3 regions of the Runella salmonicolor genome follow, and region 3 is predicted to be linked to each of the others. Evidence: riboswitches for the same ligand, from Rfam matches in the RefSeq annotation. Region 3 holds a riboswitch; each other region holds the start of a gene.
The links. Region 3 has a riboswitch for cobalamin ahead of NCI00_RS11950 (DUF6580 family putative transport protein). Riboswitches for the same ligand answer to the same signal wherever they lie in the genome.

Region 1 (10,077 bases), on a different contig from region 3:
AAACGGGTTTTGAACGGGTCATCTGACACATCACGTCGATGTAATGAACACCGCAGTCCACAATTGGGCTGAGGCTTTTCATCAAATTACGGTGTACATCCCACATGTAGCCGTGGCTTTGCTGGTTGAGGTTCATGCGCATGACCAAAGGCTTACCAAGTTCTTGCGCCAGTTCCACAAATTTTTCCCACGACGGATGGTGCCGCAAAATATAGCCCACCACGAGTTTTTTATTGGCTTTAACGGCCGCCGCTACCACGCGTTTTGCGCCTTCGACCGTATCGGCAACGGGTTTTTCGATAAATACGTGACAGCCGTGCTCGAAGGCCATCACCGCAAACGCTTCGTGGGTGTCAGGATAAGTCGAGATACAAACCGCGTCGGGGGTTGTAGCCTTCAGGGCTTCGGCATAATCTGAGAAAAGCGAATAGCCGCCGCCCAGTTTTTCATTCAGGACTTCCTTGCTTTTTCCGGTTGAAACGATTCCGCAGATTTCGAAACCTTCGGCGTTATGATACGCCGTTGCGTGGGAGGCTCCCATGTTTCCGCATCCTACCACCAGAACGCGCACGGGTTTATTGAGTGTTGACATAGATAGTTTGAAAGGAAAATGATTCTTGCCGTAAAAGTACAACTTAGTACTTTACCTACTACAATTTCTTGGGGGTTTGAATTCCCGACATCCTCAGAGCGAATAGAATCATCGGCTTAGGCTCTTTCACAATTCAAGCGGTGTTTTTCTCAATTCATTCACAAAAATCTCTAAATAAAGGCCGATGATTTCCGTGTTTAGGAAATTGCCGCTTATCTTCATCCCGCAATGCATTATGGCAACATCATGTAATTTAACCTAAACGTGTTTAGACCCCGCTTTTTTTCACCTGCTGAGTGGCGCTATCATCTGTTGATGATGCCCTTGCTGTTTACCATCGGCAATTATTTTTTCATCGGAATGGATTATTTCCGTTCTCTTGATACGTTTATCGCGGGTACGGTCGTGATTTGTGGGCTTTATTGGTTTTCAATTGTGTTGCTGACCATTGCCATTCGAAAAGTGCTCGCCATTGTTCCCGAACAGTTTATTCTTAGGCGCATCCTTATCATGATGGGTGTAGTAGGTGCGCTGACGGGACTATTGGCCATTTTTGATGTGTGGGTGTATAGCGTAGTCCCGCGTCTTTCCATTCCTTTCAGTTGGGCCAAAGTAAAACCGATTTGGATATTGGGAGCCGTATTTGACGTTTTTATCTGCGCGGCCCTGAATTTGTTTTACGCGGAGTCTTGTCGAAGAAAAAAGGCTGAAGCCACTCGCCCAAACTCGCCGCCCCTCAACTCGTCTTCAAAAATAGACGACCGCTTGGTGCTTACTTATCAGGGATGGTGGTCGGGAGTGAGTCCGCTAGAATGGGGATTTCATGGTTTGGTCTTGTTGATGTTGGTTCCGTTGACCAATTACCTGATTATCGGGCCAAATTATCTGTCCGACCCATTGCTACTCAGCCTTGGCTCCGCGTTGGTCGTGATGCTATACATACCCTGCGCTGTATTATTGACGTTGTCGGTTCGGCTGGCTATTCGTACATTTCCTCTTCTTCGTCAAACCCTTTTTCGGGTATTGTTAATGCTTTTCTTGACGGTAACGGTTTCTTCCACGGCGGTAGTATGCTCGTTGTGGGTCATTAGTGAAATCGACATATTTGGCGTTACATTTTCCATCATGACGGCCAAAGCGTTCATCCTGTTGGGGTTATGTTTTGATTTTTTGCTTTGCCTCACCCACGGTTATTTCTACGCTTTATCCATGTGGCAACAAGAACAGGTCGAAAAAGAGACCCTCAAAAATGAAGCACTCCAAAGACGCTACGACACGCTGAAGGGGCAGGTAAATCCGCATTTTTTATTTAACAGCCTTACCTCTCTTTCCTCCTTGATTCAGGAGGATGTAAAACAGGCCGAAAAGTTTGTGGATGAACTGGCCAAAGTCTACCGGTATTTGCTCCAAACCCACCAAAATCCACTCACCACGCTCGAAAAAGAAATCAATTTTATCAATTCGTACGTCTTTTTACTCAAAATACGCTACGGAAATGGCATTTCAGTCACCATTGATGTCGACAATAACGAAAAATCGGGTTATTTGCCGCCCCTTACCTTGCAAATGCTGCTTGAAAATGCCATGAAAAACAACACAATTTCGGCCAAAAAACCACTGAATATACTCATTCAAAGCACCGAAGAAGGCCAATTAATGATTCAGCACACGATTCAAAAACGAATGGTCAGCATTGCAGACCCGCAAGCCGAATTAACCAACCTAATGGGCAAATATACCTTCTTGACGGTAGAGCCCGTTTCCATATTTGACAACGGAACAACTTTTACGGTACTCCTCCCCTTGTTGCCCAATTTGACCGTCAGCGAAGATAAATGAAGTTATCATTGAAGCATATTCCCCTGCCTGGTTTTCGCATCCGCCAACAGACCAAACTGCATTTTTTGTTGTTGTTTTCGTGGTTTATTCCATTACTTACCTTTTGGATGGTTGGCCCCGACTATCTCAACAAACCCTTTGTTTTCATTGCAGCTACCAGCCTTAACTTAAGCATTGCGGCGACCTGTCTCATTACCCTCGATTATTTTACGCAGCAAATCATTCAACGGTACCCCGACCTCAACCAGACAAAAAAACGGGCAGGATGGTTACTACTTACCTTTATGATTGTCACTCCCATATTCATTCTGGGGGGCATTTTCTTGTACGATTATTTTCATCTGTTTGGCTATAATCACAATCCTCGCATCACTATACAAATTTTTATTCTGAATATCGGGGCAAACCTCCTCTCGGTGGGAATCGACGAAACGGTATATTCGATCAATAAATGGCGAGAAAACGCGCTTGAAAAAGAGAAACTGCAACAAGAAAACCTACAAAGCCGATTTGATAGCCTCAAAAGTCAGGTCAATCCGCATTTTCTCTTCAACAGCTTGAATTCGCTTTCGTCGTTGATTGCCGATGAACCCGCACAGGCCGAGATTTTTGTGGACGAAATGGCCAAAGTATACCGCTATTTACTGCAAACAAATTCGCAGGGGGACCTGACTAGTTTGACTCATGAACTCAAATTCATTGAATCTTATTTTCACCTGCTCAAAACCCGCTACCGAAACGGGATTCATTTGGAGGTTAATATTCCAGAATCTTTTTATTCCTGTCAAATCCCGCCTCTTACCTTACAAATACTGGTCGAAAATGCGGTAAAGCACAACGTCATTGTGGCAAGCCGTCCTTTGCATTTGGAGATAACAGGACTTGACGGTCATTTGTTGCAAGTTCGAAATAACCTCCAACGCAAAAATACCCGCGTAGCATCTAATCAAATCGGCCTGTCAAACATCATGGCCAAATATCAATTATTAACCCAATCAAAACCCGTTATTACTGACCATGATGGGTTTTTCACTGTTGTATTACCCCTAATTGTTGCGACGAAACATGAACGTATTAATCGTTGAAGACGAAGAATTGGCCGTCAAAAAACTGCAAAAACTCATTGCCGAGGCCGACGCATCACTCACCGTAGTGGGCATCACGGCAAGTATTGAAGAATCGGTCGATTGGCTAGAAAACCACCCCGCCCCCGATCTGATTTTTATGGACATCGAATTGGCCGACGGACAAAGTTTTGAAATTTTTGAACAGGTCAATGTACAGAGTACCGTCATTTTTACCACCTCCTACGATGAATACGCTTTGCAGGCCTTTAAGGTCAATAGCATTGATTATCTGCTAAAACCGATACAAAAGGAAGATTTACAGCGGAGCCTGAAAAAATTGCGTGATTTGCGCGGAAACCAACCGACTGAGGGCGTGCCGTTTAGCATCGAAAAATTAATCAAAGAATTGCAGTTGCAACAGCAGCCCGTTGAGTTTCGGAAACGATTTCTGGTACGACAAGGCCAAAGATTGTTGTCCATCGAAACGTCAGAAATTGCGTATTTCTTTACCGATGAGCGCTTTAGCTTCTTCAAAACGCACAACAATCAAAAATTTCTGGTTGAATATACCCTCGACGAATTGGCGGGAAACCTTGACCCACACCAATTCTTTCGGATAAGCCGGAGCGTCATTGTTACGCACCAAGCCGTCGAACAGATTCAGCCTTATTTCGGCAATCGTTTGTCCCTGAATTTACACCCAACCTTCGAGAAAGAAGCCATTGTTAGTCGGGAAAAGGTGAGTGATTTTAAAAAATGGATGGGTAAATAAAATGCCCTTAATTGACATTTTTTCCTGCTTTATGAGGGCAAAGTTCGTCGGTGCAATGCCCATAAAATACAAGTGAATGTTGTAAAACTTGCGTTTGAAACCAGTCACCAACGGTATTTTCGATGGAACCCATGCGCGGGTCACAAAATTCTTTCACGCAGTGACAGTCCAAACAAACTACGTGGTCGTGTTGCCGACTGCCGAGCGTGCGTTCATAATGCGACGCGGGCGAATTGCCAAATTGGTGTTTTTTAATCAGACCCGCTTCCGCAAACAGTTCAAGCGTGTTGTAAACGGTTGCCATGCTGAGGTGAAATCCTTTTTCCAGCAGGATTTCACGCAGTTGGTTGGCGTCAAAATGATGATGGTCGTGGTGCGAATATATTTCTTCCAATATCGTATACCGTTCTTGGGTACGGCGGAAGCCTTTCAACTCCAGAAACTGGTCCAGTCGCAACGTAGCTGCTCGAAGGTGTGAAGTGTGCATAATCTATAAATAAGAATAGCGGGTGCATCTATGTCACAAATTTACTTTTATTTAGATTAATTACAAACAATAGAAAAGAAATCTTTAATTCAAACGCAAAGAACGTCGGCGAGGTTTGGAACCTCGCCGACGTTGTAAATGAAAGATACATTCCAAAACCAAAACGCCCAATTATTCTACTCTTCCCCCCCCGCTAAGCAGCTACTTACTTTTCTTACCCTTGTTGAGAGGGTCTTTTTTTCAAATCTTTAAAAGATAAAATGTGTTATTTTATAAGAAAAAAGGCTATTTTTAAATTACAATACAATATTAATATAGACTTTTTATCTATTCTTATTCATATAATTAGTTTTTATGTCTTCTAATATTTTCTTCCCTTATTTTTGCCAAAGTTCTTTCATTATAATTGCCGTTTGGAGGTTTCTGACTTACTTTTTAAAGTGTCAGAATTAAAAAGGAATCGTGTGTAAATCACGAGCTGACGTGCAACCGTAAGCAGCACCTTAGAGCGCTGCGAGCCGAGACACTCGCCCCCAAACGTTTTGACCCATGCTTTCACGACCTAAAGCAGTAGTCAAGCAAAAGGGAAGGACAATAAGTTACCCAAAATTTATTGTTTCAATCAACTCCTTTTAAGCAAATGCTAAAAAACAACCTTGGCTACCCCCGCATTGGTAGCCAGCGCGAGCTCAAAAAAGCCTGTGAATCCTACTGGACAGGCAAAATCTCCCAACAGGAATTGCTGGCTGTGGGTGCATCCCTGCGCCGTCAGCATTGGGAACTGCAACGAACGACGGGTATCGATTTGATTCCTTCCAACGATTTTTCGTTGTACGACCATGTGCTGGATCTGAGCCTTACACTCGATGCCGTACCCGAGCGCTATCAGGCCGTCTTATCGGCTCATCCCCAAAACAACGCCCTCGACATGTATTTTGCCATGGCACGCGGATACCAGAAAGATGGACTCGACATCAAAGCCATGGAAATGACCAAATGGTTTGATACCAATTATCACTACATCGTTCCAGAATTTACCAAAAATCAATCCTTTCGTCTCGCATCTAACAAGATTTTCAATGAATTTGAGGAGGCCTTGCAATTAGGTATTTTGACCAAGCCCGTTTTGTTAGGACCCGTTTCATATCTGTTGGTGGGCAAAGAAAAAGAGGAAGGCTTTCATCGGTTAGACCTGCTCCCCCAGCTGCTCCCCGTTTATTGTCAAATACTCGAACGGCTCCACGCCGCTGGTGCCGAGTGGGTTCAGTTTGACGAGCCTTGTCTAGCGCTGGATTTGACGTACAAAGAAAAGGATGCATTACGATTGGCCTATGGAACCATTCGGGCCCAATTTCCAACCCTAAAAACGCTGCTAACCACTTATTTTGACGGCTTACGCGACAACATCCTGACCGCTTCTCATCTATCCGTCTGTGCATTACACGTTGATTTGGTTCGTTTTCCGAGCCAATTTGACGACCTATTGATTGCCCTGAAAGAGCCCATGTCGCTGTCGCTAGGAATCATCGATGGGCGTAATGTTTGGAAAAATGACTATGCTAAGTCGTTGCAATTCATCCAAAAAGCCGTGGCAAAACTGGGCCCAGACCGGGTCATGATTGCCCCTTCATGTTCGTTATTGCATTGCCCGTCAGACTTAGCATTGGAAAAAGACCTGCCCCAAGAAATCAAAAACTGGCTGGCCTTTGCCAAACAAAAATTGCAGGAAATAACTGATTTATACGACATTGCTGTAAATGACAACCTGAATGCATTGGCAGAGAATCAAGCAGCGCTTATGAGCCGTAGAACTTCGCCGTTGATTCATAAACAACACGTAAAAAAACGAGTGACGGAGCTTAAAGAGAAAGATACCCAGCGCAAAAGCCCTTTTGAGGTACGACAAAACAAGCAAAAGTCCCTGCTGAATCTTCCACTTTTTCCTACAACCACCATTGGGTCTTTTCCGCAAACGGAAGATGTGCGTCAACTTCGAGCAAAGTATAAAAAAGGGGAACTGACACCCAAACAATACGAAGCAGCCATTGAAGAACACATTCAAAAAGCGGTAATGTGGCAGGAAGAACTAGGATTGGACGTTTTGGTTCACGGTGAGTTTGAACGTAACGATATGGTAGAATATTTCGGAGAACAACTCGAAGGCTATGTTTTTACCCAAAACGGCTGGGTACAGAGCTACGGCTCACGCTGCGTAAAACCACCGATTCTTTACGGCGACATTGAACGTCTACAACCTATGACGGTTCGTTGGACGGTCTACGCGCAGTCACTTACCCAAAAATACATGAAAGGTATGCTGACGGGCCCGATTACGATATTACAGTGGTCGTTTGTACGCGATGACCAGCCCCGCAGCGATACCATGATGCAGTTAGCGCTGGCTATTCGGGACGAAGTAGCTGATTTGGAAAAAGCGGGCATCAAAATCATTCAAATCGACGAAGCCGCCATCCGAGAGGGATTACCACTTCGTAAAAGTGACCGCAAAGCATACCTCGACCACGCCGTGCAAGCGTTTCGTTTGTCGGCGGCGGCAGTGCGGGACGAAACCCAGATTCACACCCACATGTGTTATTCGGAATTCAGTGATATTATTGAAAATATTGCGGCCATGGATGCCGACGTAATCACGATTGAAACATCCCGCTCGCAGATGGAGCTGTTGGATGACTTTGCTGGTTTTAATTATCCCAACGAAATCGGGCCTGGCGTGTACGACATTCACAGCCCCCGCGTGCCCACGGTGGAAGAAATGGTTGGATTGTTGAAAAAAGCATTGACGGTACTCCCCGCCACAAACCTGTGGGTCAACCCAGACTGCGGCCTAAAAACCCGTAAATGGCCCGAAACCGAAGCCGCTCTCAAAAATATGGTGGAGGCAGCTGGCAGAATACGTAGGTTGGTAGAACAGGAATCTTATTCGTAATGATTACTTTTCATTGGCAAAGTTGAAGGCTTTGCCAATGAAAAGTTCACCCATCGCCCCTTATTGAAAAAAATCAATTCAAATTTCGCTCCAATTCCAACGCCATCGGCACCAAGACGTGGTCTTCAATGATGGCGTGTTTGCGCAGTTCCATCTCAAACAACTCAACCTGATTGAGAAAAATTTTATACGGCAACGGCAGCGCCTGATTGCCCGAATAGCGCTTAATCAAGGTACTTACTTGTTCTAATTCATCTTCAATGCACGCGTGCGCCTCCATAAAACCACAAATACTGAAGTCGGGATTTGAGGCCAATTTCAGCGTGTTTTGTACCCCCTTGGAGGCCTTGATTAACAGCTGAATGTACGGGAATAAATCTTTCTCTTCAAAGCGAATATGGTCAATTAATTTTGCTTTATAATTATTAAAAAAGTAGGCCAAACTCGCCAATAATTGATAACTCTCGCTGTACTTACTGAAAATATCCACCAACGACTGTTCGATTTCGGGCAGCTTTTTCATAAGATAATACCGATGCGTTGCCTGTAAATACGTCAAAATTTCCTCAAGCGAAAACTTATACATCTTTTCAAATGGAAAGCCCTCTGAATTAGTATACAAATCCTGAATGAGTTCCACTAATTCAGGATCCATATCCATCGTTTGGTGCAGCTCTCCCGCCACCATACCAGGTTGATTCGAAGGTTTTACTTCAAACCGTTCTAATACAAGCTGATGTACCTTTTCAGAATCGATAAACTCGTTTATTGCGGTCATTATTTTGGGGTTTGAGTTTAAGCAAATTTAAGAAAAAACAACCCAAAAAGTATAATTATATCAATATTTTTTTTAATTTTTCTTTACCCCCTTCCAAATTGGCCACAATCGTCTATTTTACCCCTATTAATTGCTAATTATTTGATAACCATTGGCTTTACTATGTTTCAACATATAATTTTTTCCTACTCACTCACAAAAGAACAACCTCATACCGCTTTAGTCAACCATTATCCTAGGGATATTTTTTAACCAAACTCTTACCCATATACGCTACGTACTTAAAAGTTGAAATACAAAAAACCCAGTGAACTGGCAGAAACACCAATTCACTGGGCCGGTTGAAGAAATCCTAAAGGCGAACGGTGCTAACTTTGATTGTATTCAATTTGTTGGCCTGCTTCACTTCATAAGCAACAATGGCCTCATTGTCGGTCACCAAAACGCTCGCATTGGTTCCGTTTTCGGAGTTTTCAACCCAACGTGTTTCAGAAACATTGTTGGGGCTAATTTTCCGAAGTCCAATCAACGTAACCCCTTCTTCACTTTTTTCTTTGACTTGTTCCCACACCACCACCGACGCATTGGGGGCGGTCACGAGGTACGAATTTTTGGCCGTTGGGTTATCCAAAACAAACAGGCGTTTCCCTTCGTTGGTCACCACGCGCAAACCAGACGAATTGGTGGCGGTTCCCGAAAACCAAGAAATCAGGACACTTTCGCCAAAAACACTGGAACTCGCTCCGCTGTGCGGGCAACCTTTCAGTTGCCATTGGTCGTTGAAAAGAATTTGCGATTTTGAAAAAGTAGCGCCATTATCGGCTGAGGTCATTTTGGCAATGTCCCGAATATCGTTGTTATTGTCACGGTAATAAACGTTCAGAATGCCTTTTGAATCAACCAACAAACTGATATTGCAGCAATCGCACACCACGGGGTCAATGAGTTTTTCTTCCTGAAAAACACCATTTTTTGTAATCACCATCCGCAAATCTCGCTCTTCGTGTTTGGTGCTGTTTTTTACATCTTTCAGATAAGCCACCGCAATTTCGTCATTTGGCAATACCACGGCGTCGAAAAAACCTCTCACCAAAGGCGTTGGGTCACTGTCGACCGAAACTGGCGCTGTCCAAGTATTTCCTCCATCTTTTGAAACGGTGTATCTAATTTGCGACTCTCTCTTGGGTCGGCCGCCACTCGCAGGAGCTGCTGCGGGTTTATCATGGTTTGCGTGGCCGCCTTCGTGGGCCGTTGGAGCGGGTTTTTGCTCTCTAGGCGGCGTAGCTGCTCCCGAACGGAAAGAAAAAACCGCCGCCATCGTTCCATCTTTTTTGAACAACAATTTCGGACGAGCCAATCGGCCATTGCCCAAACCAGCATCGGCAAAAATCAATTTCTTGTCAGAAAACGTTTTTCCACCGTCTTTCGACACCGATAAGTAAAGATAAACCACGTTTTTATCGTCTTTCTCGGTCCAGTAAAGCACCGCCTCGCCTTTGTTATTTTTGGCGAGCGTTGGCAAAGCGTAGGCACGACTTTCGTCGGCAAAAAGCGGATTATTAGCCCCTGAAGGGACGTTACCCGCAAGCAGGAAC
Region 2 (10,077 bases), on a different contig from region 3:
ACTCACAGATCTGTACAATGAATTTCGAACGGTGACCTTCATTGATGAGATTCTGGCATTATTGCCCAATTTGCTTACCCAATTTATCGTTTTGGTGGTCTCGCTTTTCTTCTTGAAAGACTACGATTACACCCGCAGTTTTACCCTTGCGTATGTGGCGGTTTTGGGGGCAAATGTGGTACTCAAAATGTACAGTACCCGAAAGATAGTTCGCTTCTGGAACCTAAAGGGCGTAAACCAGCGGAACCTAGTAATCGTAGGGGAAATGAATCAAGTCGATGGTTTTCGCGATTTGGTGCAACGAAATCCGCAGTTTGGGTACACCATTTTGGGAGCATGGGGCTACAAAGAAGCGGGCCGGAGAACGCCACCGCTCATCGAAACCATTGATTTTCTGAACGAAACTGCCCTCGGCAAAGTGATTGATGAATTGGTGATTGCGCCGAGTCAATTCGAAGAAAGTTACGTAAAAGGCATCATCAGCTGGGCAGACAAAAAAGGAATTTTGGTGCGTTTTACACCTGGCTTTTTTCAGTTCAGCGCGTCTCGTTATTCACTGGAGTTGTTTGGTAATTATCCGTTGATTACCGTACGCAGTACCCCGCTCGAAATGGATTCGTGGTGGATGCTCAAGCGGGCGTTTGACGTGCTTTTCAGTGCGGTATTTTTGGTGCTGGTCGCTTCTTGGTTATTTCCCTTGATTGCGCTGGCCATCCGTTGGGATTCGCGAGGACCAGTATTTTTTGTCCAGGACCGCTGGGGACAACGCGGACGTAACATTGGGGTTTGGAAGTTCAGAACCATGTACCACAACGCATCAACGGTGAGGGCAGATGGCGGATTTAACCAAACGACCCAAGATGACCCCCGCATCACAAAAGTTGGGCGGTTTTTACGGAAGACCAACCTCGACGAACTTCCGCAATTTATTAATGTGCTGCTGGGAAGTATGTCGGTGGTGGGCCCGCGTCCACACGCGGTAAAGCATAGCTTAGAAACGCTCCCAAAAATTGACAATTACATGATTCGTCACCGCCTCAAGCCGGGCATTACGGGATGGGCGCAGGTGAATGGTTTTCGGGGCGAAACGCAGGAAATTGGCCTGATGCGCAAACGCGTCGATTATGATATTTGGTACATTGAAAACTGGAGCTTAGTGCTTGATTTTCAGATTGTACTCCGTACTGCTTACAACATGGTGAAGGGAGACCCCAAGGCATTTTAACGGGCTCATTTCACCGCAACCCTCCTCTTTGACAATGAGTGGAAGTGAAACAAAAACCCTTTTCCGACGGAAAAGGGTTTTTTTATGGGCCGTTTAGCGTTGTCTTTGGGGATTTCTTGCTTATTTTTATGAAATGATCCACAATCCTGATTGCTGAATGGCCTTTTTATTCTTTTTTCAGACTTTTTTTTCATCCCTAACGCTGCTTGATGGGCTGATTATTGCCGCTTTGATTGCGCTAACAGCCGTGCAAATAGGAGCCCTTTTGAGGTCAAACTCGTTGTCAAAAAAAAGAAAGCAAATCCGTTTGGGGCTCAACGTTTTGATGGGAATTGTACTTTTAATTTATGTTATTCAACCGCATTGGACAACCTCTGCCGATACCAGCCGCGTATTGCTCGTCAGCGAAAATATACCCTTAGAGGCGGTAAAAAAAGCCCAAGATAGCCTGAAAATTACCGAAACTTTTTCCTTAGAGGACTTTGAGCGCCGCACGTCAGAAACGGCTGATTTTGTGGCGCAATTGGGGACGGTTTATGTGCTGGGGCAGGATGCTCGCCCGCACACGCTCGCCCGCCTGAGCCAGCACGAGATTCATTGGATTCCGTGGTTTAAAAATAACGAATTAGCGTCGATTCAGTGGAAGGCCATGCTCCGAAAAGGAGAATTGCAGGAAGTTTCGGGAGCCATCGCCTTGGATGCACCTAAGGTGCTCAAAATCAACTATGCCAATCAGGTACTGGACAGTTTGTTGTTGCGCAAGGGAAGCCAAACTTTTCGTCTTACGTTTCCTTCTTTTGCCATTGGACGAACCGAAACCACCTTGCTGTTAGACAATCAACCTTTACAGAAAGTGGCTTTTTATTCCCGAAAACCGCAGCCTATTTCGGCCTATTTTGTTTTGCAAAGCCCTGATTTTGAGAGTAAAGCCGTGGCGGAGTGGTTGGGAAAAAAGGGTAGTAGGGTAGAAATGGTAACGGCCGTAGCTAAGAATACTCAAATGAGTGTATCTATGAATCAGGTAAAAAATAAAAAAGATTTTGTGCCCGATATTGTCTTTACCGACCCCGAAAATGCGGGCCATCCGTTGGTGAAAAAGGCCGCTTCGGATGGGAAAAGTGTTTTGTTTTACAACATAACGAATCCTGAGCAAGCTGCAAAAAAGGTGAATGCCGCGCTGGGAACAAAATGGAATCTAAAGAAGAGCTCCAATGATGAAAGTGTTTTGGTAGGAAACGGACTCACGGCCTTGCCGTACCGATTGGCAGAAAATCCAAACCAAAAAAATATTTTGGGCTATCCCGTCGCCGTGCAAAAAACGGGTGGAATGGTGGGTCTTAGTTTATTAAACGAAACTTTTTCGTTGAAATTAAGCGGCGATAGCTTGGCTTATGATAAAATTTGGTCGGGTATTTTGCAGGCGTTGGTGCCCGCGCAAGAAGGGAATATTGTAGTGACTGCCCCGCTTTGGAAAGACACGCGTGCTAGCTTGGTTTTGAATAAATTTTCGCAACCTCTCCCGACCGTTTCGGTGGCTGAAGATACGGTTTCACTCCAACGTTCTGCCCTCAACTCGCTTAGTTATGGTACGGACTATACCTTCAGAAAATCGGGTTGGCAGCCCTTTCAGGATTCGTTGGAAGTGTACGTAGAGGAAAATGAAACTACAGTATCAAATGCGGCCCGAATGGCGGAGAGCGTGCAAGCGCACAAGAGCAATCAGTCGAAATATTCGACAGGAACGACGCAACAGATGACCGCCAAATTGCCAGATTGGGCGTGGTTTGGGCTTTTTTTGCTTTGCCTAACTGCCCTTTGGGTCGAACCTAAATTAAGGTATTAATTTATCCGTCAGTTGTATCTACCCGTCTACCCGTCAGTCGGTTTTGAACCGACCGACGGGTAATGACTACACTATTGGCAAGAAGTTATTATTCAACTTTAAGCAAAAAAAGGCAGACCCACACGGCCTGCCCTTCGGACTTAAAATATCATGGCTGTTAATGGGTATTGACTTACCCGTCAGTCGGTTCAAAACCGTCCGACGGGCTTCGGGTATTATTTTTTAAAGAAAAAAGTACTCGGTGCGATTTCGGCCTTGACCGAATCAATCAATGTACCGTTGGGTTGATAGCGGAGAACATAGCCAGCTTGTTTGAAAGAGGGCACCAAACCGGCATAAATTACGCCCGTTTGCGGGTCAACGCCCAACCCACCTGAAAATAACCGATTGATGAAAGGTTTATCAGCCACTACGGCCGCCGCATCGATGGAAAAGCTATAGGTTTCGCCTTTTTGGAGGTAGCCGTCGGCCGCGTCGTAGAATGAATTGGTGAAATAAATGGTCTTTTTGTCGGCACTCAACGTGAACGAACTGGGCGATTTTGACGCATTGGGCGACGTAATTTTAAAACGTGTTTCCACCGTTTTGGTTTGGGTGTTTAGCCGTACCATTTCTCCTCCCGCATACAGCCAAAGTTTGTTATTGACATCAAGACCCACCAAGTCAGGATTTCGGCCAATTTCGATGGATTGTTTAACGGCATCAGTGGCAATGTCGATAACGGTAATTTTTGTCATTCCGCTTCCCGTATTTCCCACAAAGGCTTCGTTGCCAATGACTAAAATGCTTTCGGCGCCGTTTTGGACGGGGATTTTCTTGGTCAATTTGTTGGCGGTCAAATCAAGCACGGCCACGTAGCCAGGGTTTTTGTAAAAATTAGAAAAATCACCCGTAGCATCCCAGCAAGTAACATAGGCCTTGGTATCGGTTGCTTTGGCCACCGCCCGTGGGTTTTCCACTTCGGTGGATGGAATTGACGTCAGACTTTTAAACGTTCTGGCGTCGACGATTTCGATGCCGTCTTTGCCCGCCGTGGAGTTATCGACGAGGATAATGCCCTTTTCGTTGACTTCGGCATAACCGCTCAAGCTCCCCGAAAGCGTACGACTGTTTTCTTTCTGAAAAATGTCATACGAGGCGGTCGTAGAAGTTCGTTGTACCAGAGAAATAGACCCGTTGTTGTCCAGAAAATTTCCCGCATTAATGACGAGTACACCATTGTCGTAGGGTTGCGACGGCACGGGGTCGGGGGTGTTGCAGGCGGAGAAGCCAACGCTTAAAAGGCTGATAATAAGCAGATAATTACGATTCATTTGTGGATTGTTTTGATTGAAAATAAAAAATAACGTTGAGTGATAGTGTTCTTAAGGGCATCGCGTTTTTCTTGAGATTGGGATACACCGTGTTGGTTAGGTTGTTTCCCTGAAGCGCGACATCGCTGCGAAAGTTTCTTTTTTGAAATTGATAATTCAACACCGCGTTCAGCAAATAATAGGGGGCAAAAGGCCGACCCGAGTGGTCAAAAGTGCTGTAACGCTCCGAATTAAATTGCTGTTGCACAGTGAGAGAGGCTTTACCGTGGGTGGCGGTAAGTGTTCCTCCAAACGTGTGCCGTGGCACATAAATGAGTTGTTTTCCGATAAAGTCTTGGGTGTAAGGCCCGTAGGTTTTTTGTTGCGAAGCATCGGTCATACCATAATTTAGGTTGGCATCCAACTGCGTTTTATGCCATTGGGTTTTTAAGCCAAACGTAAATTCAAGCCCTTTGGAAAGTACCTGCTGGAGGTTTTCGACCCGATAATTGCGTTCTGGATTCCAATAAGTCCAGTCGTCGATGAGGTTATGAAACGCGGTGATGGATACCGAAAATTGATTCATTTCGGCCAGCCGTTGTTTCCAAGTCACGCCGATTTCTTTGTTGAAACCGCGTTCGGGGCGGAGTTCAGGGTTGCCCAAATTGACCCAGTAACGCTCATTCAGCGTTGGTACACGGTAACTGAGGGAGGTATTTCCGCTTAAACTGATTTTGGTAAGCGGACGCGTAAACGCGGTGTACTCCACCCCCAACGACGGGGTAAAGGGGGGGCTAAATCGGGTTACGAAGGCTTGCCGCAGGTTGAGCGATGCGCTGAGTTTTCCGTTGAACTGATGTCGGAGTAAGGCGTAAAAGTCGGCCCGATTTTCTCGTTTTACCTCATCTCCGTAGCCATCCACCCGGGCATTATAATGCACCAATTCGGCCCCAATTTTGAGATTAGTGCCTTTGTCGCAGCTTTGAATCCACGAAAAATCGTGCTCGGTACGGAGAATAAAACGGTCGATTTCGGTATGGCTGGGGGTTAGATTTTCTCCTTTTCCGTAATCAATCACGTCCCGGATGAAGCCCGTTCGTATCAGCGTTTTGCCAATCTGATACGAACCCAGCACGCGGTAGGCCTGCGTACGGGTGACTTCACGCAACGGAACTTGATGGGGCTGAATGGTGAGGGTATTGTCGGTCAGCCAGAGATTAAGCGAGAATAGATTGCCTTTTTGATGTTGCCAATACAGGTCTTGCACCGCGCCTTTTTGGGTAGTTCGGGTGGGCTCAAACGAATAGCTTTCGCCTTGGCGGGTGCGTTGGGGTTCGCTCCCGAAATAGTTATTAAATATACTGCCGTATAAAAGGGTTTTGCCCGAAATTGTCCAATTCTTGCCTGCATTCTGATTGAAACGTAGCCCTACCTGACCCGTATAATTTTCGGAGCTTTCGAGGCGAAAAGCGGCCAAGGTTTGAAGCCCTTTTTGCCTAAAATCGGGTACGGAGCGTAGTTGAATACTGCCCCCCACTGCATCGGTACCGACGCAGCTTGCCGCCGACCCGTACTGCACGCTCATTTGGTCGAAGCCCGCCACGGGAATCGTCGAAAAATCACTTTGCCCCAACGACGGCGAATTGATATTCACCCCGTTCCAAAGCACCGCTGTATGATTGGCGGAAGTTCCCCTAAAAGCAATGCTTGTGGCCTGCCCTGCTCCGTAACTTTTGAACGCCACTGGGCTTTGAAACTGTAGGAAATCGGCCAGCGTGCTGTAACGAAAGCGTGTCAGTTGGACCGAATCAATTTCCTGCACTTTTTGTCCCACCATGAAGCGCTCGGGCCGCACTCCCCGCACGGTTACTTCGCAGAGGCTTTGCTCTTTTTGGGCGTAGAGGTGCGGAGCAATAGCCATTAATACCATGAAAGGTATGCAGCTAACAAACCGCAGGAGCTTGTAAATCAAGGTATTTTGCCGAAAATGTGAACGTGAAATCGAACGCTCGACGTTGCCTCATTACCCGTAAGGACTCGTCAAGAATGATTGTTGGCAGGTCTCCTGGCTTGTTTCGTTGGCGCTGGTCTTCCCATTCTTTTTAAATTCAGAACAGTGACTAAAAGGTGAGCGACAATGTATTGAAACATACAGTTGCGGGAACAGCCCCCGAATTGAACGGGATTCCCTATTAAGCCAATCGGCACGCACTGAGGCGTACATCAGGCACCAATAACTGGCTCAAAGGTAGAGCAAAAGAATCCGTTTGTCAACTTCTATTTTTAAAATATTCATTCATTTTTTTTGAAAAGTAAAGTAAAATGAGTGCTTCTATTTTTACAATCCCGTTGATTATCAATTAAATGGCTTTATAAAACAATACGTTAGAAGGTGCTTCAATATTCAGGGGGGGAACCCGGCCAATTGTCATTTCTGGCCAATTAGGTACCCCAATAATAGGGGAGAAGCCGTCCCCTTTAAAGGGGGAAAGGGTCGGGAAAAACCTGTTTTGTTTCCATCGCGTTGATTTCAGTATCTGTACACAGACAGGCTTGCAATTCTTTTTCGATGATTTCTTGATTGAGGTCTTGTCCGATAATGACCAACTCGTTTTGGCGGTCTCCAAAGCGCTTGTCCCATCGGGTTTCAATGATAGATTTATTGTCAACATAAGCCGCGTAGCGAATGCGTTGATTGAATGGCATACTTGCCCACCAGACCCCGGCGCTTTCGGCCCGCAATGAACCACCCGCTTGACTCCAGTTGATGGCCTCATTGGGGCGGGAAGCAATCCAAAATAATCCTTTGGAACGAAGAATGCCCGCGTGCCAATCGTTGGAGAGGTAATGCCAAAAACGCTCATGATGAAACGGGCGGCTTTCGCGAAAGACGAACGAACTGATGCCGTATTCAACCGTTTCGGGTGTATGGGTTTTGCCCGTTTTGAGATTTTCTAACTCTTGAATCCACCCCGCCGATTGTTCGGCTTTTTCGTAATCAAAAAGCCCCGTATTTAGAATGTGCGACGTAGATACGTTGCCAAAACTAGATTGAATGATTTTAGCGACTGGATTGAGAGACGAGATAATCGCCTTTAATTCACCTAATTGAGCTTGAGAAACTAAGTCGGTTTTATTAAGAATGATTATGTCGGCAAACTCTATCTGGTCAGTCAAAAGATTGACAATGGTGCGGTGGTCTTGCGGGTCTTCATTGAGGGCTCGGGTATGCAGGGTATCGACCGAACCAAAATCTTTGGCAAAATTTAGGGCGTCGACGACCGTAATCATGCTATCAATTTGGGCAAAACGGGACAAGTCAATGCCGTTTTCTTCGTCTTTAAACGTGAAAGTCTGCGCGATAGGTACGGGTTCAGAAATTCCCGTCGATTCAATCAATAAGTAATCAAATCGGTTTTCTTGGGCCAATTTTTCCACTTCAATCATCAAGTCTTCGCGTAGAGTGCAACAGATGCAGCCATTTGACATTTCAACGAGTTTTTCTTCAGTTCTGGAAAGGGTACTTTCCCGTTCAACCAGTTGAGCGTCAATGTTTACTTCACTCATATCGTTGACAATCACGGCCACTTTTAGCCCTTCTCTGTTGTGTAAAATATGGTTGAGTAGGGTGGTTTTTCCCGCTCCTAGGAAGCCACTCAGTACCGTAACGGGTAGTTTCTTTTGCTTATTCATACTTTAGATTTTTATTTGCAACAATGTTGCAAATATGGATGGATTAATTTTATTATGCAACAATGTTGCATAAATTAAGATTTCTACAAGTACCAATATGAAAAGTCGCCGATTTTAGTTGTGGCTCAAAACTGGTTATTTTAATAAGAGGTTTAAAAAAAGAGCGAAATTATTTGGATTGAATCTAAATAGTCTATTCCTTTGTCCATTATTTATAATTAATCTAAATAAATACAGTCATTCGTTTAACTTTTGAAAAAGGAGGAGAGTGATTGAGAAATGATATAATCCATCCTGCCATTGCTATGCGTTTACCTAAAAACAGCACTCTTATGACACACCAACATCCCTTTAAAACCCTTCTCGAAAAAGAGTACGGATACGTAGGCGTATGTGAAATCTGTAAGGTTTATCACATTGCTTTTAAGAACATTATGTTTTGTTTGAATGAAAGTGAATTTGAGTGGTTTCGGCAATTATTGACCGAAAAAAGAATGATGGAAACCTATGAAACGCCACATGGTAAAGAGTTGATTCATTACACGCCTTTATCCAATTTTTATCTCCTTTTTTCTCACGACGAACTGCGTGAGTTGCTCACACTAATGAATGAAGTAGCCCTCACGGTAGAGGCGCGGAAAATGCTCAAACATGTCAATTGATGCCTTTAGTATTTTAGTTATCTAGCTGTAATACAATTTTTTAGGTTGTTGATGCTTTGGCTTCAACGCGGTTTTGTTTTGTCGTACTATACTTTACCTTACTTATTTTTTACCAGTTGTTTTACCAATCAGTCATACCTCTTTTTATAAAAATGAACCTTATTTGTATCCCCACTAAAACAATGAAAATCTACCTTTCCCTTGCATTTTTATTCCTATCCTGCTGGGCAATGGCCCAACACGCAACCATCAAAGGCCGCATCACAACGAGCGACGGCAAAGCGGCCGAATTTGTGAACGTAAACCTGAAAGGAGCGGGCAAAGGAACCGTGACCAACCAAGAAGGTGAATTCTTATTTGAAAAAGTGAAAGCGGGCAATTACGCACTTCAGGTGAGTTTTGTCGGGCTAGAGACCCAAACTCAAAGCGTGACGGTCACGGCGGGGCAGGTGTCGGACGTAAACGTAGTATTGAAAGAAAATCTGCGCCAATTGGAAGAAGTGGTCGTGACGGCTTTCCCCAATAAATACAATGCCGATATGCCTTCGGTTTCGCTGCGGTTAAAGACGCCGTTGATTGAGACGCCCCAAAATATTCAGGTACTGACCAAAGCGTTGATTAACGACCAACAAATTTTTGACATGCTCGAAGGCGTAACCCGCAACGTGAGCGGGGTGACCCGCCTCGAACATTGGGACAACTACGCATTGCTGAACATGCGCGGCTCGCAAATTGCGGCTTTTCGCAACGGTATGAACGTTCAGATGCCTTGGGGACCGCTTGCCGAAGACATGAGCATGGTAGAAAGCATCGAATTTGTAAAAGGCCCGGCGGGTTTTATGATGGCCAACGGCGAGCCTAGCGGGTTTTATAACGTGGTAACGAAAAAGCCAACGGGCATTACCAAAGGAGAAATGACGCTGACGTTGGGAAGTTTTGACACCTACCGCGCCACCGCCGACTTTGACGGCTTGCTGAGCAAAGACGGAAAATTGCAGTACCGCCTCAACTTGATGGGCCAAATGAAAGGCTCGCACCGCGACTATGAATTTAACAATCGCTATTCGGTGGTACCCGTGATTAAGTACAAAATCAACGAGAAAACCTCGTTGACGGCCGAATACACGTATCAATATTCACAAATGTCGATGATTGGCTCGGCCTACGTGTTTTCGCAAAAGCCCTACGAGCACTTGCCCGTAAACTTTACCCTGACGGAGCCTAATTTAGACCCAACCAACATCAATGACCACAGTTTATTATTGATACTGAATCACCAAATTAACAAAGACTGGAAACTGACGGGGCAATTGGCGTACTATAATTACAACCAAATCGGGACAAGTATGTGGCCCAGTTCGG
Region 3 (10,077 bases):
AAAAAGTCGCCGAGCGAAGGGGCAATGGGCGAGGAAGCATAAAACTTGGGGTTGAATAAATCGTTTTCTGAGAATAAAAAAGGAATTCCAAAATAAAGCATCCCTGCCCGAAGGAGCACCAAATACATCATCAATAGCAAAAATGCCATTTCGTAACGCTTCTGTTTGCTTAATGTAATGACCCATTGGATAATGTATATCCCGAACAAAACTGCCGCTAAGATTCCCCACGTGATGGTGTTGACGGGGGCTGTTTGATTATGGTAGGAGTCAAATTTGGGGGGGATGATAGAAAACAAAAACCGATTTTGGTTGTCCAGAATGTTTTGATACGCTGGCCCGAAATTGGTTGAAATTAGCTCGGGGTCTACCGTAAAAAGAGTTGCGTTGTAGCCCGATTGTAAGTAGTTATTTTCGTTCTTATAGTGTCGGTACAGATTAATGACTGAAACTACATCAATACGAGCATTGGGGCGCGTAAACTGCCGACGACTGACTAAATATTTGCTTTGGTCAAAGGTAACAAGTTGAGTTTGAGATATTTTATGAATAGCTTCATAGTCTGGAATAAATCGATAGTCGGACCAGAAAATCAAACGTCCGTTTTGGTAAACGTAGTAAGGGTATTTGGTGGGCTGGCGAAGGTCAGAAAACTGCGTATTTGTGGTTTGAGCAACCAGCATTGTAATGCGTTCAATCTCTTCCTGCGAAACCGAAAGTTCATGCTTGATTCGTTCTTTTACAGCCGAGAAATAAGTCTCTTCTGCCGCACCCAAAGCCCCTCTTTCAAAGAAAAAGAAAGACAATAATGCCACCAATAACGAACATGTCGCCAGAATGGCTGGTATATGTTTCCTAATTTTTTGCACGAAGATCCAAAAAGTGGTTTTGCCGGTTTTTATGTATTCAGTCAATTATACTATAGACCTAAAATCGTGCCAAAAGTTACTATTGTTTATATAAGTATTGATAGAAATAATTGTAAGCGCGGTGCGGTTGGCTATCAAGGGGAGGTTATTTTACCAAGGTAAATCCCGCTCCTTCCTCTGTTTCTTCAAAATCTACCTCTGTGCCGATTACGTACATTAAGTGGCGTTTGTCGATAATGACTTTGATGGTATCTACCATGTATACGTGGTCGTTTTCGGTGGGTAGATCAAAACCCAACAAGAACTGGGCGCCGCATCCTCCGCCTTTCATTCCGACCCTTAATCCGTATGTGTCTGGAATCTTGTTGATGCGTAAAGTATCCACTATTTCTTGGTGGGCAATGGGAGAAATTCTAATGGGATTTTTGGTAATCATGGGAGTTTTATGCGTTAATCCGCAAAAATACGCACTATTTTGCCGACAGTTTGCGTTCTTTGCGGAGACTCTTTACTGGTAAACAAACAATAAACGAATGGAAATTGTCACCGACCTGTTGAAAATAGTACTTCCTGCTGCTTTGGTGTTATATGCGGTGTATTTGACCGTAACTGCCTTTTTGAAAAAACAATTTGTGGAAAAACAGCTGGAAAACCGAAGTAAAAAGTTGGAAATAACCCTACCGATTCGGCTTCAGGCTTACGAGCGGATGTGCCTTTTTTTGGAACGAATCAGCCCCAATAATCTTATCGTTCGTTTGAATGGTTCGGCTACTCAAGCCATTGAATTTCAGCAGATTTTAATGCATGAAGTGCGCGAAGAATTCAATCATAATCTTTCGCAACAAGTCTATATGAGCCATGAGGCATGGGAGCAAATACGGGGTGCCCAGCAGGAAGTGATTACGCTTATCAATCAAGCCGCCTCAGAGGTAGCCCCCGACGCGCCTCCGCTTGATTTAGCCAAGAAGATTTTCGAGAAAATCATTCAGGAAAACCGCAACCCTACGGCTTCAGCGCTCAAGTTTGTTAAGGAAGAAATTCAGCAGGAGTTTATATAATTAACACTCAATATTTTCTGACGACTCCTTTTCTAGCCCTTATTTATTCACCCACAGCTTTTGGGTCAATCTTCCTCGTCCCATTGCGTCGGCATAGGTGATGAAATACAGCCCCGTTTGTAGTTCGCGCAGTGGTTTAATGGTCAAACTGTTGGTATTGCTGGCCTGAATTTCAAAAGGAATTTCCTGACCAAGTAAAGTCGACAAACGTAGACCATCTAGTTCAAGGTTATCAAATTGCAGTTTTATGTTTTGCCCATCTGAAGGGTTTGGGTAAATAACAAACCGTGAGGAGGCAGTTTGAGGGCTGACTGCAATGATTTTTGAATATTCTGAAGCGCGGTCTTTGTCCACTTGTTTCAGTCGATAATAATTCACTCCTGGCAAGGGCGCTTCATCCAAAAAGCTGTACTCGACGCGTTGCTTTGAATCTCCCGCCGACGTAATGCGCCCTATTGACGTAAATTCCTTTAAGTCTGTACTGCGCTCTACCTGAAAATAGTCACTGTTGGATTCATTTGCGGTGGCCCAATTCAGGCGTACGCGGTCGTTTTCTGCTTTTCCACGAAAATAAATAAGTTCAACAGGTACAATACTGGCCCATGATAAGTCCGTCAGGAAGATACTTTGCGCAGTAGTGGCACCGTTACGGATATTATCACCGCTGTTGAACGCAATGGTCACTTTTTTAACACCAGTGCCCGGAAAAGTAACCGTCGAGCGGGTACTGTCTAAGGGATCGGAATTGAAACCGGATAGAATTCTTACAAAAGGCTCTATTCCGTTGGTTAAAAAGGCAAAATTAGGATTATAAGAAATGGCCGGTGTGACACCTATATCGTTGTCGTCATAACCCGCAATAAGGACACGGTCTTGATAGTTACTAAAGCTTAATTCGCGGTCGATTCCCAGAATTCCAAATGATAAATTGGTTACGGGCTCACTAAATGTGAACGTAACACTGATGCCTTCGGTACGGTTTCCTAACGCAATGTTTAGCCATAATCCCCGGGAGTCATTACGGGGGGTTTGGTTACGAAGTCGATTGGTGTTCCCCTGAATGGTGGCCGTGACGGTCACTGGCGGAGTGCCTATGTTACTGAATGTCTGCAATAAAGCGCCATCGGGCCTCCACGGCGTCACCTCTGTATTTGAAGAAAGGTCAATATAACCCTGTCCAAATGCGAGTGTGGAATAAAATATGGTCAGTAGTGTAAAAAGTTTCCTCATACCGTGAAAACGATTATGCATTATACTTTCTTGTTTGATTACAGAATATATACGCAATAAACGAAACAAAGATAGACAAACTTTGGAAAAAAATCTGTTTCGAATTACGGACGATTTTGTGTTTTGGTGCTTTATTACAATTCATTAGCCATTTCAATGGCGTTGCGGAGCGCGGCGAGCTTATTATGCACCTCCTGCATCTCAGAAGCAATGTTCGATTTGGCCACTACGCCCATTCCTGCTTGATAAAACAACGTATTGTTTTTACTCAAAAAAGTACGAATCGTAATGCAGTGATTGAAGTCTCCGCTAAAACTGATATGACCCAATGCACCGCCGTAAATACTACGATTGGTGGTTTCAAGACGATTAATGATGGTCATCGCGTTGTGTTTGGGGGCGCCTGAGAGCGTTCCAGCCGGAAATGTATCGGCAACCAATTGGAGTGGATTAACCCCCGCGCTCATTTTTCCTGTTACCTTAGAAACCAAGTGAATCACGTGTGAGAAAAACTGTGCTTCTTTGTAGGTTTCTACTTTGACCACGTCGCAGCTCCGACTCAAATCATTACGGGCTAAGTCTACCAACATCACGTGTTCGGCTGTTTCTTTGGGGTCGGCGGCTAGTTGACGCGCCAATTCAGCGTCTTTTTCGTCATCGCCTGTACGCCGGAAAGTGCCCGCAATGGGGTGAATTTCGGCGTGCCCGTTTTTGATGTAAATTTGTTTTTCGGGCGACGAACCGAACACTTTGTAATTGCCGAAATCAAAGTAAAAAAGATACGGAGAAGGATTGATGGAGCGCAAAGCCCGGTAAACATTGAATTCATCGCCTTCAAATTTCTTGCTGAAACGACGCGAAGGTACAATCTGAAATACATCGCCGCGTAGGCAATGATTGATGCATTGCTGAATCGTACCCGCCATTTGCTCATCGGTGACGTTGCTTTCTTCGATGGCATTGGCTTTAAAGCGGAACGTCGCCATTTTAGGCGCTTTAACAATCATCTCCAAAGAATCCAAATCCATGCCCATACTTCGGCTGTGGTTGGAATCCTGCCTTGTTACGCCATAATCATGCTCAAACAAATACACTTCATCTTTGAAATGATTGAACGCAATCACAAAACGATACACGCGATACACCATCTGTGGAATGGCGTTGTCGGGTGTTTTTGGCTGAATCTCAATGTCTTCAAAGTATTCCACTGAGTCGTAGGTAATATGCCCAAACAAACCACCATTGATGAAAGGGTAATCATTTTTTGGAGCGTCAAAGCGCTGGATAAAATCCCGTAGGGTTTGCATGGCGTGTTTGCGATGAGGCAAACCAAACGTCTCCTCGGAGCCGTCAGGAAAGGTTTGCGTTACCACGTCTTCGTCCAACACAAACGAGGCAACGGGGTCGCAGGCAATGACGCTGAAGCCGTGCTCCATGCCGTGGTATTCGGCACTTTCGAGCATGACGGTGTAGGGGAACTTATCGCGGAGTTTGAGATAAACGCCAACGGGCGTAAGCATATCTCCTAATAATTTACGGCTTTGAGTGCTGATTTTGAAGGTAGTATCGGTCGTTGTCATTACCTATATCGGTTGAATTTGTTAGTTATCAAGTTTGGGAATTGAAAATAAAAAAAGCTCGCTGTGCGATGAACAGCGAGCTTTTTGGGTTAAAAATAAGCATAGCATTACGTGTTCATCTTTTTGGAAGAAGAACGCCACCACCATGCGCTATTTTTTACGTTTAAAATCATGTTGCAAAATTACAATCGGGATTTATAAATCCAAATTTTATTTATTCTTCCTCAAAAAACCCCTTGTAGATTGCTTGAGCTACTTCTTTTTGTACAAATTGTAAATGACCGAAACCTGTAACGTACGATTGTAAAGCGATTCAGTTTTGGAAGTTGACAAATTGGTGAACCCGTGAATGTAGCGAAGGTTCAGGCTGAAATCTTCTGCCATATCCATAAAGTCAAACCGTAGCCCTGTACCCATGCTGAATTCGTTTTTACGAAGTGGAACCACGCTTCGGAGGTTATTGACCGCGTAGCTAAACTCTGGTGCAACCTCAAAAGTTAAGCCTTCGGTGAGAATGTATCCTACCACTGGTACAAAGCTGGCGTAGTTGAAATTGTTGCGTACTACTTCAAGTTCTCCCTTAAATGTACCGCCGCGTACCGAAAGTTGTACTTCTGGTTGAAAAACCCATTTTTGATTCCGAATACGGTAGAAAACACCTAAATTAGGGTGAGACTGGCGTTTGAGGCTGTAAATAAAGTTGGGAGAATAGGTACTGCTGGAAATATTTAATCCTGCACGCAAACCCAAATGGGGTTTCATGTAAACAGTCTGGGCCTGTGCTCCAATGGACACAATCACCAAAAGTAGAAGTAATCTAAGGTTCAAATTCATGATACAATTCAAAAAGTTAGTTTATGGTGGTTTTCAAACCACTTGGCTGTGTTAGTGACAACCTCACTATTGTTTATGTGATTGATTATTAATTGTTTGTCTTTAATTTAGCCGTGGGTCGGTGGGATAATGCGACTTGACCCGGTACTCGCCGCCCATTTTTCGTAAAACTGCCCTCCAAAATTGATCAACTGGGGTGTCAAAGATAAAGCTAGCATCCGTGTCGGATACAATCCAGGCGTTTTTGCTGAGTTCTTCGTCCAATTGTCCCGCTGACCATCCTGAATATCCAATGAAAAAACGCAAATCTCGTTCGGTTATTTTCCCGACGTTGAGCATGCTCATAATTTGTTCAAAATCGCCGCTCCAATATAAATTATCACCTACGGGCACGGCATCTTCAATAAATGACAACCGATGAAGAAAATGTAAGGTGTTCTGTTCGACTGGACCGCCCAGATAAAGTGGCAGGTTGGTCACAACGGGCTCTTTCAGAACGTCGTTAAGGTGTAAGTTGGTGGTTTGATTAAAGACCAATCCAAAGGTTCCATGTTCGTTGTGTTCGCACAAAAACACCACGCTCCGTTCAAAATTGGGGTCACCCAAAGTTGGTTCGGCAATTAATAATTTTCCTTGGGCAGGTTTTAGCGGCGGCATTTGGTCCTGGTTCAGTGTCTCTTTTAGGGAGATAACGAAATAAAAATCAAAAATAGTGGATTTTCAAGAACAAATGAGCACGTTGTGACTAAACCGCTTCCAATTTTTGTGCTTTGAAGGCAGGACGCGGCCTGATATTCAGGGTTTGAAACATCTCTTGGTCGGCATCAACATCAGGATTGGGGGTTGTTAGCAGCTTTTCTCCCGCAAAAATAGAATTGGCCCCTGCCATAAAACAAAGTGCCTGTTCTTCCATCGTCATATTGACACGGCCCGCCGAGAGACGAACCATGGCTTTAGGCATCAGAATGCGGGCCGTGGCTATCATCCGAATCATATCCCAGACCGATACGCGTTTTTGATGCTCCAGCGGCGTGCCTTCTACGGCCACCAGGGCATTGACAGGCACCGATTCAGGAGCCTGTGGAAGCGACGCCAGGGTATGAAGCATTCCGATGCGGTCGTCGTGGCTCTCGCCCATGCCGATGATACCGCCTGAGCAGGCCGAAATTCCCACTTTCTGCACGTGATTGATGGTTTGGAGGCGGTCGTCGTAGGTACGGGTTGAAATAATATCGCGGTAAAACTCCTCGCTTGTGTCGAGGTTATGGTTGTAGGCATAAAGCCCAGCTTCTTTCAGTTTTTGAGCTTGGGTTTCGGTCAGCATTCCCAACGTGCAGCATACTTCCATGTCGAGTTGATTCACGCCTTTGACCATTTCCAGTACTTTATCAAAATCGCGATTATCACGGACTTCGCGCCAAGCGGCACCCATGCAGAAGCGCGTGCTGCCCGCTTCTTTGGCGCGTTGGGCGGCACTTAATACTTCATCCACTTCCATCAATTTATGGGCTTGTACTCCCGTGTGGTACCGCGCAGCCTGTGGGCAATAGGCGCAATCTTCGGGGCAGCCCCCCGTTTTGACAGACAGCAAGGTACAGACCTGTACTTCTTGAGGGTCGTGGTGTTGGCGGTGAACCGTGGCGGCTCGGTAAATCAACTCCAAAATAGGAGATTCGTAAATTTCGCGTACCGCGTCTTTCGATAACGTAGGATTCATCTTGCGCAATGACTTTAAATGGGCAACAAATCTGTGAAAAAATAAGTGGAAGTCAAGTGTTCTCCTTCGGCATTTTGAAAATGATAGGTCTTTTCGACGGTTTCTCCTTTTTGAAAATCAATGGGTTGGGAAAAATAAGGAGCTTCAAAAACAAAGGTGTGAAATTCGCCGTTTTCGCCACAGGGGTCGATATTGGCGGGCAATTCGCTGACAAAATCGCGGTCTAGCACGCGGCCACAAAAGGATTGGTCCAACACATTTCCGTTTACGCTGACGACGATGGTTTTGAATCCTAAGCCCCAAAATTCTTCCAGCAATTCCATCGAAGGACGTTTCCAGAGGGGAAATATTCCTTGCATTCCAATGGTCGCCAGTTGATTTTCGCGGTAAAGGCGCAAATCTTCCAGAAAAATATCGCCAAAAATGGATTTTGTGATGCCCGCGTCGGCTAAGGGTTGGAGAATTTGAGCCATACGGAGTTGATATTCTTCCATAGACGTAGTTTCGGGCAGGCGCAGCTTGAGCAGTTCGATGCCGAGCCGTTGGGCCTGTTGGTCGAGCAGTTCTTCGCGCACGCCGTGCATCGAGATTCGTCGGAAGGAGTCGTTCAGTGAAGTCAGGAGGTAACGAACGTCGTAGGCTTTGTTTTGCAAACTATGATACAATGCCAGCGCCGAGTCTTTTCCTCCCGACCAATTCATAAGAGCCGTCTGCATTATTCAGCAACGGCCAGTTTGGGAAAACGCATTTTCAGAACTTCAAAGCCGCCAAAAAGCAAAGCGCTGTATGCCAACGTACCCGCCAGAAAATTACGCATAAACGGCGCGCCCTGCGTGAGGCATTGCACAAACCCAGTCCAATCGCGCGTGAGGGGCAGACCCGTGCGCAGATCAATGCCACCGCTCAGCCACACGCTGCCATCCGACAAGACCCAATGCGACAACGTGGCAATGACGGCGACCAAAACGACGTTTTTGACGTTGATTTTTTGTAGTAACACTTTTCCGTAAAAAACAATCAGCGCAAAAATGCCGTATACCCAATACCAGCCTTCGTAGATGATGCCGTAGCGGCCTTGGTAAATGACGGCGTTGATGAGTAAATCGCTGATAAAAAGGGTGATAAGCGGGAAAGCAAAGGCTTTCCAACGGGTACTGAAATACGCGCCGCTAAACAGCGCCATCGCGCCAAGCGGTGTAAAATTGGAAATGGGCGAGAGCTGCGCCACGTTCAGAATACGAATCAGCGCTGCGGCCAACATAAAGCACAGCAACGTCAGCAGACGGGGATTGAGGGTGTTTTTCATACTATTTAAAAGAATAAAATCGGTTTAGCTGCGCATCCTCCGTGCGCGGCGACTAAATAGTTCATTGGGCAGGTCTCCTGACTTGTTTCATCGCCCTTGCACCTTCCCGATTTACGTTTGAAAATCAGTGGTTTATGCAGTTGTTAAGAGCGACCTTGGATGAAACTTACAGTTGCGGGGACAGTCTCCGTTTTGCACGGAATTCCCTTTTAAGCCGTCAAAGCCTGCCACGAAGCAGGCATGAGGCACCCAAGACGAATACAAAAGTAGGGAGAAGTAGGGAGTGAGGGGTAGGAAAGGCGGATTTATTTTTTGAGGGAGGGGGGATTTGCTTTTAGGTGGTAAATCGTGTCAAAGCAAGAAACGAGACACTTAGACACTTTTTAACTTTTTTACTTCCCCCGTTTTTTTGTTGATTATAAGAGTAATTTCAAAAGGCGAGCCTCCCATTGATATACCTATTTGGTAGTTTCTTCTTTTTAAACTCCCATCTCTATGGTAAGTCTCCACCCACCTTCCTCTTCTCTTTTGTTCAACAAATACCCGATCACCAACCTCATTCAACAAAGCTTCCAGTTGTTCGGGGGGAATTTCGTTTTTAATTATTTTGCCCTTTGCATCACGTTGATAAATCAAAATAACCTTTCCCCACAGATGCGCATATTGTTGGGGGGGATTATCTTTAAAGCTATCGGTCAGTCTTGCTACTAATTCAATTCTTTTTTCTTCCTTTCCACTATCTGGATATACATGCATTTCATAAACACCCATGTCTTTGTACATCTCATTCGCTTTCTTACAATTGATGATGAACTCGCCAATTGCATCAATAAGAATCGGGTCTTTAATTTGGGTTTTTTCGCAAGTCTGTGCCAGAGCAGAAACCCAAAAACAGCAGAGTAAAAGCGTGATTATAACTCTCATTATTTTATCAGGTTAAAACGACTTTATTTCATATGTCTTGAGTATTCGAAAAATACTTAGTTTCTGTATATGTATTTACATAAATTTCTTTTAAAGAAGAATCATTCAACTAAGCTTTTTTTATAAATGTAATTAAAAACAATAATATTCTCCCATAATCTTTAGGTAAAAAATGAGCAGAAAGATGATAGTAATGATTGAATATCACGATAGTAATACTAATCAATATTGTTCCATTTTTTATCAATTATTGCTTTTTCTAAATCCCCTAAAGTTAACTTATGCTTAGAACGTTTTGGTAATGGAGTTCCATAAATAAGTTGCTTAAACCAATCAATGTTAATCAGCAGTCCTTCATCGTCAAAATATTTTGAAAATTCAAAATTAGAGAATTCAATATTAAATTTTCTAAAAAAAGATTCCATAAACTCAATTGCATCGTCACCTGTCAATGATAAATCGCGCTCTAATTGAGTCTCTCTCGTTAACTCTTTTCTATATTTCCACCGTGTAGTGTGTACAAAGCTAATTAAATCACTAAAAATATCTTGTTCCATAT

Region 1: it holds a riboswitch for cobalamin, as region 3 does, so the genes downstream of both, metE (5-methyltetrahydropteroyltriglutamate--homocysteine S-methyltransferase) here and NCI00_RS11950 (DUF6580 family putative transport protein) in region 3, are expected to answer to the same signal.
Region 2: it holds a riboswitch for cobalamin, as region 3 does, so the genes downstream of both, NCI00_RS06420 (TonB-dependent receptor plug domain-containing protein) here and NCI00_RS11950 (DUF6580 family putative transport protein) in region 3, are expected to answer to the same signal.

Annotation. Positions count from the first base shown of each region.
Region 1 is NZ_JAMZEL010000002.1:154,106-164,182, reverse strand. It holds gene NCI00_RS06490 (Gfo/Idh/MocA family protein) at 1-592, opposite strand, end outside; gene NCI00_RS29495 (sensor histidine kinase) at 857-2,431, shown strand; gene NCI00_RS06480 (sensor histidine kinase) at 2,428-3,516, shown strand; gene NCI00_RS06475 (LytR/AlgR family response regulator transcription factor) at 3,497-4,270, shown strand; gene NCI00_RS06470 (Fur family transcriptional regulator) at 4,278-4,757, opposite strand; cobalamin riboswitch at 5,158-5,306, shown strand; gene metE (5-methyltetrahydropteroyltriglutamate--homocysteine S-methyltransferase) at 5,398-7,704, shown strand; gene NCI00_RS06460 (hemerythrin domain-containing protein) at 7,778-8,482, opposite strand; gene NCI00_RS06455 (sialidase family protein) at 8,835-10,077, opposite strand, start outside.
Region 2 is NZ_JAMZEL010000002.1:137,728-147,804, forward strand. It holds gene NCI00_RS06405 (exopolysaccharide biosynthesis polyprenyl glycosylphosphotransferase) at 1-1,225, shown strand, start outside; gene NCI00_RS06410 (hypothetical protein) at 1,383-3,068, shown strand; gene NCI00_RS06415 (DUF5074 domain-containing protein) at 3,284-4,381, opposite strand; gene NCI00_RS06420 (TonB-dependent receptor plug domain-containing protein) at 4,371-6,281, opposite strand; cobalamin riboswitch at 6,399-6,610, opposite strand; gene NCI00_RS06425 (GTP-binding protein) at 6,839-8,053, opposite strand; gene NCI00_RS06430 (DUF6686 family protein) at 8,386-8,715, shown strand; gene NCI00_RS06435 (TonB-dependent receptor) at 8,898-10,077, shown strand, end outside.
Region 3 is NZ_JAMZEL010000004.1:96,195-106,271, forward strand. It holds gene NCI00_RS11905 (sensor histidine kinase) at 1-869, opposite strand, end outside; gene NCI00_RS11910 (HesB/IscA family protein) at 1,015-1,305, opposite strand; gene NCI00_RS11915 (DUF7935 family protein) at 1,403-1,927, shown strand; gene NCI00_RS11920 (T9SS type A sorting domain-containing protein) at 1,967-3,157, opposite strand; gene NCI00_RS11925 (anthranilate synthase component I family protein) at 3,292-4,737, opposite strand; gene NCI00_RS11930 (porin family protein) at 4,990-5,571, opposite strand; gene NCI00_RS11935 (YqgE/AlgH family protein) at 5,674-6,228, opposite strand; gene bioB (biotin synthase BioB) at 6,317-7,288, opposite strand; gene NCI00_RS11945 (Dph6-related ATP pyrophosphatase) at 7,303-8,004, opposite strand; gene NCI00_RS11950 (DUF6580 family putative transport protein) at 8,004-8,594, opposite strand; cobalamin riboswitch at 8,645-8,860, opposite strand; gene NCI00_RS11955 (hypothetical protein) at 8,967-9,518, opposite strand; gene NCI00_RS11960 (DUF1493 family protein) at 9,737-10,075, opposite strand.